Linked DNA regions of Dongshaea marina. The protein of the gene in region 1 interacts with the protein of each later gene in a pairwise test. Links are inferred from orthologs where the notes say so. Each region holds a gene or a part of one and is shown on either strand. Other genes may lie near its edges. The genes, in order: topA and DB847_RS00090.

Region 1 (7,343 bases):
TCCCGGGGCGCCCCGGATCTCGCTGAACCTTCGACTCACCTAAGGATTAAGGCACCACTTAGACGCGACATCCCTGTCACGGCTAAGATCTCATCACATCCATGTGATTAGACCTGAATCCTCAACGGTTCGCCTCGGCGCTCGCTCACGGGGGATCATGTTCCTTTCTCCGATTCAGCTATAGAGGAAATTTAGGTTTTTATGTGTTAGAGGCAGGATGCCGAACTACGTAGCTCTGTGGATGGACTCACAGCGCGGAGTGAGATTTTGCCTACTTTTGACGATACAAAAGTAGGGCGCAGTCGGGCGCCCCCAACATCTGTGCCACAGGCACAAAAAGCTGACCGCAGGTTAAATGATGAAGGTTCGCTTTGTACCAATAACAAACCTTATATATCCTGCGGATGACTGTTTGCCACTAGCTGCCGACTGCCGGTCTCGCCGGGGCCGATTTGTTAGCCCTCTCCCTTCCACTTATCGAACTTGGATTGCAGGTTGAGCCAGAGCTCAGGGGTTGTGCCCAGGGACTTAGCCAACCTCACGGCTATCTGTGGAGTGACTGGCTGCTCACCCGCCAAAACGCGCTTTAACGTCTCCAACGAAATTCCGGAGACTTTAGAGAGCTTGCCTTCGGTCATCCCGACCGAGCCTATGTACTCCTCTGTGAGCTTTTTTCCCGGAGTCACAGGCTTGGCTTGCTGGTGAGTCAGTGCCTTATCCTTCTTTACCTCCTCCTCTATCTGCTCCATGGTGTGATTCAAACGCTCTGAGCTCTCCTTTGACCAAGAGGAGTTTTTCATCGTATCAAGGCTCATCTTACAACCTCCTCGGCAGGCCTGAGATCATCTGCCATCAAGCTCTAACGCATTAACCCTTAGCACAGGTTGCATAGTTCTGTGGTGTGCAGTAGGTCATAGGGATGTTGATCACTTTTTGATAATCCTGACCCCTGACGATTTTATACAGGGTAAAAAGAGCTTGCCGCCCCATCTCGAAGGGATTTTGCCCAATGTTTCCATGGGCGAGCCGCTCCTTTAGATATTCAAGCTGTATCTCGGCCGAATCTGCGATGATCAGGATGAGCTTTTTTTGCTCAAGCTCCGCTTTGTGGGGCTCAATCAGCTCACGGTAACCCTCCACAAACTGAACCCAGCCACCAACAGCAACGAATGCATCGATATCTTTATCCCTGTATGTCCGCAAGACCGCTTTTAACTCCTTGAACGCGCGCTCAAACTGCCCGTAGTTATACAAGGGTTCACTAAACTCATACCACCCATTTTGCCCCCGAAGAGGCTCTCCCGGTGGATGATGATAGCTATGGCCAGAGAGCGCGGAGCGTACCCCCATCACCCTAAGATTCAGATTCGGAGAATCAGGCCGCCCACTTTGGATCACCAGGGTTCCTCCCTGGGGCCTGTACTGCTTGAGCTGCTCCCCCAGAGCGCGCCCGATCTCAACATCATCGGTTCCCACATAGGCAAGGCGCAGCTTTTGGTTCTTGCTGAGTGATTCAGGAGAAAAGTCTGCATCATAGGTGATCACAGGGATCCCCCGGGAAATCGCTTTTTGGATGCTGTGTGTTGCAAGATACTCTGATTGAGAGATAGCCACCGCGATACCATCAACGCCCTCATCAATCAGATCCGAAATGATCTTATCCTGACGCCTGACATCGATATTAGAGCTACCGCGAAAAATACACTCAACATCGGCAAGCTCCGCCGCTGCAGCCATACACCCCTGACCACTGGCGATGAAAAACGGGTTATCGACCTGCTTGGGAACCATGGCAAATCTCAGCTCTGAAGCTCCGAGAACCGAAGATAAGCTAAGAACAAGGCTGCATAGCAGGAGGGGGTAAATAACCGGCATCATCACATGTCCTATAAACCCGGGAGTCCTGAGTCAAGTATAGGTGGCAGCGGCCGAGTGGGAAATTGAGAGCCTGGTCGTGGTGGTAGCAACTCCCGGGTGAGAAGACAGCGGGGTGATCGTCTGCGACGGCAAGGCACAAAAAAGGCCGCAACGCGGCCTTTTAATCTATCCAGTGTAAAGTTTAAGCTGATGCCTTGGTGCGGCGACTCTTCTTCTGCTCAGGGATCCACAAGCCATCCCGGTAATGAGCCGTCCAGCCGGTGGCCTTGCCATCAACTTCACTCATCACATACTGCTCTTTGTTCTTACGGCTAAAGCGAACCATCACCTTGTTACCATCGGGATCCTGAGCCGGGGCCTCGGTCAGATAGATAAACTTGGCCGGCAAGCGATCTTTAAAGCGAACCAGCTCCTCCACCAGAGGTGCCCGGGTTTCACGGGACTTAGGGAAGGTACTAGCCGCTAAAAATAGCCCGGCCGCGCCATCACGTAGCACAAAATAGGCATCAGACTTGCTGCAGGTGAGCTCTGGGAGATGAACCGGATCTTCCCGTGGCGGTGCAATCTCACCGCTTTTGAGGATCTTACGGGTGTTCTTACACTCCTCATTGGTACAGCCCATATAGGCACCAAAACGCCCTGTCTTGAGCTTCATGTCCTGACCACAGCGATCACATTCGATGATCGGGCCATCATAACCCTTGAGCTTAAACTGCCCCTGCTCTATCTCATAGCCATCACAGTCCGGGTTGCGGCCACAGACGTGCAGTTTACGCTGCTCATCGATGAGGTAGCTATCCATCGCGGTCTGGCACTTAGGACAGCGGTGCATTGCCCGCAAGGCTTCAACCTCGCGCTCGGCATCATCGGCGGTCACCGACTCAAACTCGTCGCTGGACACCAGATCGATGGTCTGCTTACAGCGCTCCTTCGGTGGCAGAGCATAGCCGGTACAACTCAGGAACACCCCTGTCGTTGCGGTGCGGATCCCCATCTTACGGCCACAGGCCGGACAATCCACATCAATGGAAACCATCTGATTTTCGCGCATTCCCCCTTCACTACTTGGTGCAGAGGCCTCCTCAAGCTCCTTGGAAAACTCACCGTAGAAGGCATCCAGGGTATCGGTCCAGACTCGCTCACCGTGAGCCACATCATCGAGCTTGTTCTCCATCTGAGCGGTGAAATCATAGTTCATCAGCTCTTCGAAGTTCTCGATCAGGCGATCGGTGACGATTTCACCCATCTTCTCGGCAAAGAAGCGACGCTTCTCAACTCGCACATAGCCGCGGTCCTGAATGGTAGAGATGATGGATGCATAGGTGGATGGGCGACCAATCCCCTTCTTTTCCAGCTCACGTACCAGGGAGGCTTCATTAAAGCGTGCCGGTGGCTTAGTGAAGTGCTGAGCCGGATCAAGCTTATCCAGGGTCAGGGCTTCGCCCTCCTGAATATTCGGCAGCGCCGTATCCTCTTCCCCTTTCTTGCGAGCGGCAGGTTGAACCCGGGTCCAACCATCAAAACGCATAATTCGTCCCTTGACCCGTAGTTCAATATCTCCAGCTTCAACGGTCAGGGTGGTCGAATCATAGAGAGCATCAACCATCTGACAAGCCACAAACTGGCGCCAGATCAGCTCATAAAGCTTGAGGGCATCGACTTCCATTCCCTGCAGCTCTTTGCCGGGCAGCGTCTTCACATTCGAGGGACGAATCGCCTCGTGCGCTTCCTGGGCATTCTCTTTAGAGCCATAACGCTTAGGATCCTCAGGCAGGTAATTATCACCAAACTCCCCCTGAATATAGTCACGAACCGACTCAACCGCTTCCTGGCTCAGGTTGGTCGAATCGGTACGCATATAGGTGATGTAACCCGCTTCATAGAGGCGCTGTGCCAACATCATGGTGCGCTTAACCCCAAATCCAAGGCGGGTACTCGCCGCCTGTTGCAGGGTCGAGGTGATAAAGGGTGCAGATGGGCGGCTCTTGGTCGGGCGATCTTCGCGCTTTTTCAGCCGATAGCTTGCCTGATTGAGCAGGGCGATCGCAGCATCGGTTTGTGCCTTATTAACCGGGCGAAACTCCTTACCAGACTCGCGTACCACCTGAACCGTCAACGCCTGCTGCTTGCTGCCCTTGAGCTTGGCAAACAGATCCCAGTATTCCTGGGGTTCAAACGCCTTGATCTCCCGCTCACGCTCCACCACCAGGCGGACCGCAACCGATTGAACTCGCCCGGCAGACAGGCCTCGGGCCACTTTTTTCCACAGCAGTGGCGAAACCATATAGCCCACCACGCGATCCATGAAGCGACGCGCCTGCTGAGCATTGACCCTGTCCATATTCAGATCGGCCGGATGAGAGAAGGCCTCGGTGATCGCCGACTTGGTGATCTCGTTAAACACCACCCTGTGATAGGTGTGCTCATCGGACCCAATGATCTCCCGCAAGTGCCAGGCAATCGCCTCTCCCTCGCGGTCCAAATCCGTTGCCAGGTAGATGGTGTCACACTTATCAGCCAGACTACGCAGTTCATTGACGACCTTCTCTTTGCCTGGCAAGACCTCGTAGCGTGCCGCCCAGTTGTGCTCCGGATCGATGCCCATTCGAGTGACCAACGCCTGCTTCTCTTTTGCTTTTTTCTGCGCCAGTTTCTCTTCGGGGCTCAGCCCCTTTGTCGTGGTGCGAGGAGCAGCCTTTTTCTTCGCCGCCGCGCTACCACTGGTCGGAAGATCGCGGATATGTCCAACACTGGACTTCACCACATAATCCTTCCCGAGATACTTATTAATAGTCTTTGCCTTTGCAGGCGACTCCACTATTACCAAAGATTTTGCCATAGAATGCCAACCAAATTTTACTGATGCCGCGATGCGCATCCCGCCTGCCACCAGGCAGACTCAAAGACTCAAAGGTGGGGGGTATAAGGTATATCAGGTAAAAATGCAAACTTATTTAGTTTTTACCACCCACAACCAAAATCAAATTAACCGCCTTCGCCCTGCTGCAACTTCAACGCGGATCGCAGAATAACCTGTCCTGCGATCCTAGGCTCCTGAACACAAGTAGAGTTCAGGTCTTGGGCTGCGTCAATTAACGCAACCAGGAAAATGGGCTCGAAGTAGCCAAACGAGCCACTGCCCGCTCAATCCCGAGGCTCACCGAGTGGCTCAATTTGTCAGCCAACCGTTTGCGTACCACGTAACGAACGCCAACCAAGGTTCGATCCGGATGCTGGCTCAGAAGATACTCATCACTGGTCTGGATGGTATCGATAAGGCCGAGCTTCAGGGCCTGACGGCCAAACCAGTACTCACCGGTCGCCACCTTGGAGAGCTCAAGTTCGGGTCTATGTTCACCCACAAAGTCCTTAAACAGGCCATGAATCGCCTCCAGATCTTCGCGAAACTTGGCTCGTCCCTTGTCACTGTTTTCCCCAAACATGGTCAGGGTACGTTTAAACTCGCCGGCGGTATGCTGCTCAAAATCGATATCGTTACGCTTGAGTAGGCGGTTGAAGTTCGGCAGCTGAGCAATCACTCCAATCGAGCCAATAATCGCAAAGGGGGCGGCCAGGATCTTCTCGGCCACACAGGCCATCATGTAACCACCACTGGCTGCGACCTTATCCACGCTCACGGTGAGCGGGATATGCCGATCGCGGATCCGTTGCAGCTGAGATGCAGCCAAGCCATAACCATGGACCACACCACCACCGCTCTCCAGGCGAACCAGGACTTCATCCTTGCTGGAGGCGATTGCCAGCACAGCGCTCACCTCTTCGCGCAGGGAGCGAACCTCTTTGGCATCAATGCTGCCCTTAAAGTCCAGTACGAACAGCCGGGATTTCTGGTTGCGCTCACTGCCCTCATCCTGCTGCTTGAGCGCCTGCTTGCGCTCTTTGGCCGCTTTTTTCTGGGCTTTTTTACGCTTTTTCTCGACCAGCTTCTGCTCTTCGCCGGAGAGTAGTTCAGACTGCAGCCGATGCTGAGTCTCATCAAGCTGCTCCGACAAGTTGGAGATCTCAAGCTCACCCTTGCGCTGCTTTTGGCGCATCACCAACATCAGGATCACCGCCACCAAAACTATGATCGCGATGACCCAGGTGGCCGTTTTGGCCAAAAATAATCCGTATTGAAGCAAAAAGTCCAAGCCGTGCTCCTTTATTTATCCAATTAGATCAAAAGTGCCACTTTAGTGGCATCAGCTGCGATTAATCAGCCGACTCGCCCTGAGGAAGCAGTTGATAACTCACCTGCTGCTTTGAAACCATTTTCCGGCATTGGTTGCAGAAAAAGTCTACGGCCCCACAAGCCTTGAGGCGCTCCAAAGGTTGCTGACACTCGGGACAGTTGGTCTGAAGCAAAAAGGCCTGGCCACAATGCTGACAGCTCGGGGTCTCGGAGCGAATTCCGATCCCCGGATGTTGGCAGGCAGGACAAGTCAGTTGAAAAGCCATCGCTTATTATCTCTTTTTCATATGCTTAAGCAGGCGCTTGCGCTTGCGAACCTGGCTAAGAGTCAGTTTTTCACTCTTACCCTCATAAGGGTTGCTCCCTTCCTGGAACTCGATATGGATAGGAGTCCCCATGATCTTGAGGCTACGCCGATAGTAGTTGATGAGATAGCGCTTATAACTATCGGGCAGATCACGCAGCTGATTCCCATGAATCACGATGCGCGGCGGGTTCTGTCCACCGGCGTGGGCATATTTGAGCTTGATCCGGCGACCTCGTACCATGGGTGGCTGATGCTCATCCTGGGCCATCTGCATGATCCGGGTTACCAGAGCGGTACTCAATTTACGAGTCGCACTCTCGAAGGCCTCGGTCACCGACTCGAACAGGTGGCCGACACCACTGCCGTGCAGCGCCGAGATGAAGTGCAGCCGGGCAAAGTCGATAAAGCCAAGACGCCGATCCAGCTCGCGCTTGATATCATCACGCACATCCGTATCCAGGCCATCCCACTTGTTCACCGCCAGCACGATGGAGCGACCCGAGTTCAGAATAAAGCCCAGCAGGCTGAGATCCTGATCGGAGATCCCCTCACGGGCATCGATCACCAGCAGCACCACGTGCGCATCCTCAATGGCTCGCAGGGTCTTGATCACAGAGAACTTCTCGACCGCCTCATTGACCCGCTTGCGACGCCGCACCCCGGCGGTATCAATAATGGTGTAGGGCTGACCGTCTCGCTCAAATGGGATGTAGACAGAGTCACGGGTGGTACCCGGCATGTCGTAAACCACCACCCGATCTTCACCCAGGATCCGGTTGGTCAGGGTTGATTTACCCACATTGGGGCGACCGACAATCGCCAGCTTGATGTTACGGATCTCCTCCTCTTCGGGCTCATCCACCTCATCACTCGCATCCAGATCCGGCTCTTCAGGCCAGGCCCACTCATCAACCTCAGGCTCCTCCTCCGGATCGATGCACAGACCCAGCTGCTCAAAATGAGGGC
Region 2 (5,559 bases), 3.6 Mb from region 1 along the record:
TGCTATATAGAAGCGCAACTTTTGACATGGATATCCTCAACTTTTCCAAAATGCAGGTGAAAACAGCACCAATAGGGTAAAGATCTCTAAACGGCCAAATAACATGGCCAGAATTAATACCCACTTGGCTGTTGCTGTGGTCGCCCCGAAATGCACTGCGACCTCACCCAAACCAGGACCTAAGTTATTGAGGGTCGCCGCCACCGCCGAGAAGGCCGAAAGCTCATTCATGCCCGTCCCGATGAGCGCCAGCATACACAAGACAAAGATTAAAGCATAGGCGGAGAAGAACCCCCATACCGCATCTATGACCCGATCCGGAAGCGCCCGGTTGCCGAGCTTTATCTTATAGATGGCTCTGGGATGGATGAGGCGCTTGATTTCACGCATTCCCTGGTAGTTAAGCAGTAGTACCCGGATGACCTTCAGTCCACCTCCGGTTGAGCCGGCACAACCGCCTATAAAGGAGGAAAAAAGAAGAAGCACAGGCAGGAACAACGGCCAGTTGGAAAAACTGGTGGTACTGAAACCCGCAGTGGTTGAGATGGAGACCGCCTGGAACAGGGCCTGGTTTAACGCTTCTTCTGCACTGCTATAGCTGTGATACTCCAGTAGCATCACGAAGCAGATCAGGGTCAATACCAGCTGAATCAACAAAAAGGCCCTGAGTTCAGGATCTTTCCAGTACGCGCTTAGCCGAACCCGTCGGTGGCTAAATACCGCAAAATGCAGGGTAAAGTTCATACCGGAGATCAGCAAGAACACCACAGTGATGAGATTGATCACCGGGCTATTGAAGTAGCCGATGCTGGCATCATGGGTTGAGAATCCACCAATCGCCACCGTAGAAAAGGAGTGGCAGATCGCATCAAATACCGACATCCCTGCCAGCCAGAAAGCGAGAGCGCAGCAGATAGTCAGAACCAGGTAGATGATCCACAGCGCCTTGGCTGTCTCGGCTATTCGTGGCGTCATCTTATTATCCTTCACCGGCCCCGGGGTTTCAGCCCGGTAGAGCTGCATGCCACCAACCCCCAGAATTGGGAGCACGGCAACCGCCAGCACTATGATCCCCATCCCCCCAGCCACTGCAGCATCTGTCGATAAAAGAGAATGGCCTTGGGAAGAGAGTCCAGACCAGTAATCACGGTCGCCCCCGTGGTGGTCAATCCAGAGAATGATTCGAAAAAGGCCTCGGAAACACTCAAGTCTGGCTGTTTGGAGAGCAGAAACGGCAAGGCCCCCACACTCCCAAGGACGATCCAGAACAGCACCACGATAAGAAAGCCCTCTTTGGCCCTGAGTTCCTCCCTGTACTCCCGATTAGGCAACCAGAGTGCAGCCCCCAGGCAGAGGCTGATAACAAATGAATCAAAGAAGTAAACACCGGCACCATCACGGTAGATGACAGCTATCACCACCGGGAACAGCAGGGTCACACTGAAGATAGCAACCAGCGAGCCAACGATTCGAATAATCGTCCTGATATGCATGACGAGTCCTTGTTCCTTTACTAAGTGTTCAACCGCTCGATCATCGCTTGCCCTCGAGAGATATCAGTGAGGGCCTGAATCACGGCATCAGTGTCTCGGGCAGGCAGCTCAATCCGGAGTGTAGCCGCCTGGGCGTAATCCCTGGATAGCACCCTCCCCTGATGACTATGCAGCAGGCGCTCAACTGCAGAAACCAACTCATAGCCACATTCAATCTTCACCTGACAGGTATAGGGCTTAAACTGAGTCTGTAGTTGCAGCAGAGCACTTGCGATCCCCCCACCATAGGCACGAACCAGACCTCCGGTTCCAAGCTTGATTCCACCTGAGTAGCGGACGACCACAGCACACAGCTCACCTAAACCGGAGCCCTGTAACTGAGCCAGTATCGGCTTACCCGCGGTTCCGGACGGTTCACCGTCATCGCTAAAACCAAGCACCTGAGAATCATCCGGGCTTCCGGCGATATAAGCCCAGCAGTGATGCCTCGCCTTGGGGTGCTGCTCCCTTATCTCCGCAATAAAGGCTCTGGCCTCAGCAATGGTTGCGACATGTTGAATATAGGATATAAACACACTCTTCTTTATCGTTTCTTCGCAGCTTACCCGCTCCAATGGAACGCGATAGCCCGCCTGCTGTTCACTCATGTTCGCGTCAGAACCTCTACACCTTCTTGGCCAGCAACGATAACATCCCCGGTACGTAACGCACCATATCCCCTGAGCTCATCGATACGACTCCAGTTTATGCAGCCACTCAGAGCGCTCTGTTTTAATCTTTGCAGCAGGGGTGGATTGAAATAGATCGCAAGATTCATAAATAGCACCTGATCCGGCTCGATGAGGCGGGTACAGCGGATAAATGGGTGTGACTCGGGAGCCGGAAGCAGAGTTCCCCGCTCATCCTGCAGCAAGCCTCCCACATCATGGGCCTGGATCCCGATATGATGCCCCACACTCAGAGGGAAAAAATGTTGAATCAGCTCAGGGATAAGCTCCGAGGACACCAGGGTCACCAGCTTCTGCTCCAGTAACAGATCGAGTAGCAATTGCTCAGCTTTCTTTTGCAACTCGGTAAAGCGGGTGCCACAACGAATATCACTCAGCAGCAGCTGATGAGCTTTTTCCAGCTCAAGCAACAACTCAGAATACTCCTGATCTCTAATGCCATAGCTACGACAGCTTTCACTGATATAGCCCCGGTAACGGACCGCTCCATCGGCTACACAGCTGGTAACCGGAAGGATCACACTATGCTGATAGGCCCTCTGACGCAGATAGGCGCAGCGGTCATTAATGGCGATGGAAGGCATGAAGGGTAACTCCATCTCCTGCTGGCCAACCGCCTTGAGATAGTCGAGATACAAGGAGAACTCACTATGCTGGCGGGCTAACCCCTGAGATATCGCCTGTTGCCCCTGCTCAGCCAGACGAGAGGCCTGACGCAGGCAGCTAATCTCATAAGCTGTCTTGTTCGCCCTGTGATAATGAAAGAAGTTGATGACCGTATCCAGGTTCTTGTGCACAAAACCGAGCAGGTCTGCGACCTCAAGATGCTCTCCAACATAAACCCACTCGTTTCGATTTGCAGGAAGATAACCATTGACATGCTGCGGCTCACGAAGGCGCTCTATCTCAAAAAACTGTGACAACTCATCCTCTCCGAGGGCCTGGTAAGCCTCTGAAAACTCCCGGGGCTGGTAAAGAATGAGTTTGGGGCGCTTGGAGCCGTCAAGTAACAGCCAGCAGTGAGGCCGGTCTGGTAGGTAGATCCAGGATTTAAAGTGTGGATTGATCGCAAATGGATAACGCTGATCATCCATAAAGAAGCGTTGAGGCTGACCCGAGTGAATCGCTATCCCGGAAAAATCCTGCTGCTCAAGCAGAGAGTTTACCCTGTTCAGCATCACCTTCAGATGATGACGATATTGACTATCCAGCTCCATTTCGGCTCTCCCGTGGAGATATTGTCTGTGAGCCAGAGCTCTCTCCAGATAAAGCAATGACTCATATGTGACCTTATTTTATGATCGACAACTTTTCCAATTCCCGCAAAGCTACAGATATATTCACCACTCTCCCGGATAAAGAGTTGCTAGTTTTTTGTTCGATTTTTATCACCCAAGTTAAAAGCTTAGCGAAGCGGTTAACAGTGGGACCTCTATGACTATACTTATCACAAGTTATGCTGATGATGCTTGCAATTTGGCTTCAGTACAGGTTCAATTTGCGCCACCATAGCTATCGTTTAACTTTTTTTGGACTCATATGGTTAAATCAAAACAGCTTCTCGTCGTCGATGACGATCAGGAGATCCGTCAACTCCTAGAAGAATATCTGCAGCGTGCAGAGTTTGATGTGTTGACGGCGGCCAATGGGGTCGAAATGCATCAACTGCTGGAGAATAATCAACCGGACCTGATTATTCTCGATATTATGATGCCGGGAGATGATGGCTTTACCCTGTGTAAACAGATCAGAACCCGCTCAGAAGTCCCCATCATTATGCTCACCGCAGCCTCTGACGAAGCCGATAAGATCATCGGCCTGGAGCTGGGTGCTGATGATTATATTGCAAAGCCCTTCAGTCCCAGGGAGCTACTGGCCCGAATCAAAGCCCTGTTGCGGCGTGCTCAGTTCCAAACTCCCCAAGAAGAAATCCCAGAAAAAACCCATCGCTATCATCATTTTGCCGGCTGGACCCTCGATGGTCTGACTCACCACCTTAGCCACGAAGATGGAACGGTTCAGGATCTCTCCGGAAGCGACTTTACCCTGCTGCAACTCTTTCTTCTGAACCCGGGCGCAGTACTGGATCGCGATACCATCAGTGATGCAACCCGGGGCCGGGAAAGTCTGCCCATGGAGCGCGGCATCGATGTTCAGATCAGCCGTTTACGCCAGAAACTACGCGACAGCGGAAAGAATCCTCATATCATCAAAACCATCCGTGGCAATGGCTATATGCTGATTGCGGAGGTTTCTCATCAGGATTAAAGACCTGCTGGAGCAACTGTCTCCGCGCTCTTTGCTATCGAGAATGCTACTTCTGTTACTGCTGGCAATTGTGATCTCACAAAGTATTGTCAGCAGTATATGGATGGGGCAGATCCGCCAGCGAGAGATGGAAGGTGTGGTCAGTGCCGGAAGAAACCTGGCACTATCCGCAGCTTCCACCGTGAACTATTTCAAGTCGCTGCCCCTGCAGTATCGGAACATCGCCCTGGATCAACTCAGAGACATGGGGGGAGCGCGGTTTTTCGTCTCTTTAAATGAAGAGAAGATCAATATCAATCCAGCCAAGCAGGATAGCTATCGCAACCTGGTGATCCATGAGGTTTATCAGGTACTCGGGGAAAAACTCGGAACCGACATGAAGATCAGGGTGAACTTTTCGCGACCCGAAGATCTGCATGTTTTCAACAACCACACCCTGCTCAGTGATCTGCCTCCCTCCTGGGCGCACTACACCCTAACCCTGGATCCCCTGAACCCTCCGGTACTGGTGACCCAGATAGAGATTGCAAAAAATGAGTGGTTGTATCTTGCCGCATTGATGCCGGCTCCCTATATGACAATGCAGGGCAATCTGCTGCCCAATGATCAGGTGAAGTTCATCATCCTGATGACCATCTTCCTGTTCCTGTTTACCTTTGTTCTGGTCCGCAAGCAGACCCGGCCACTGCGCAGGCTCGCCAGAGCCGCCAGGGCTTTGGGCAAAAATATTGACCAGCCTCCCCTGCGTGAGGAAGGGGCCAATGAGATCGTCGCGGCCACTCGAGCCTTCAACCTGATGCAAAGGCGGCTTCAACGTTTCATTGATGACAGAGAACGGTTATTCCGCTCAATCTCCCATGATCTGAAGACACCAATCACCCGTCTGAGATTACGCGCCGAACTTCTGGACGACGAAAGCCAGACCGAGAAGTTTGAAAAAGATCTCGATGAGCTGGAGTTTATGGTCAAAAGCGCTCTTCAGGCGGTCAAGGAGACAGATATTCACGAGAATATCGAATCCCTGGACATCAACCAGCTGCTGAGCCAGATGACCGAAGTGATGAACGCCA

The links.
Region 2: the proteins of topA (region 1) and DB847_RS00090 interact in binary tests that used the Escherichia coli proteins (3 or more experiments, as listed by UniProt). The link is inferred for Dongshaea marina from one-to-one orthologs.

The regions. Positions count from the first base shown.
Region 1 is NZ_CP028897.1:3,567,934-3,575,276, forward strand. What follows is about bases 1,860-5,056. They hold topA (type I DNA topoisomerase), read right to left. Parts: upstream 4,718-5,056; coding sequence 2,060-4,717; downstream 1,860-2,059. Other genes in these bases: DB847_RS16710 (substrate-binding domain-containing protein), read right to left, coding at 1,860-1,878; sohB (protease SohB), read right to left, coding at 4,971-5,056. In the rest of the region: DB847_RS16705 (HigA family addiction module antitoxin), read right to left, coding at 456-815; more of DB847_RS16710, read right to left, coding at 868-1,859; more of sohB, read right to left, coding at 5,057-6,029; DB847_RS16725 (zinc ribbon domain-containing protein), read right to left, coding at 6,091-6,336; ribosome biogenesis GTPase Der, read right to left, coding at 6,343-7,343. UniProt on the Escherichia coli protein: Releases the supercoiling and torsional tension of DNA, which is introduced during the DNA replication and transcription, by transiently cleaving and rejoining one strand of the DNA duplex.
Region 2 is NZ_CP028897.1:16,660-22,218, reverse strand. The notes cover bases 328-3,326. They hold DB847_RS00090 (YigZ family protein), read right to left. Parts: upstream 2,141-3,326; coding sequence 1,514-2,140; downstream 328-1,513. Other genes in these bases: pepQ (Xaa-Pro dipeptidase), read right to left, coding at 2,137-3,326. In the rest of the region: more of pepQ, read right to left, coding at 3,327-3,438; DB847_RS00080 (response regulator), read left to right, coding at 3,761-4,489; DB847_RS00075 (ATP-binding protein), read left to right, coding at 4,533-5,559.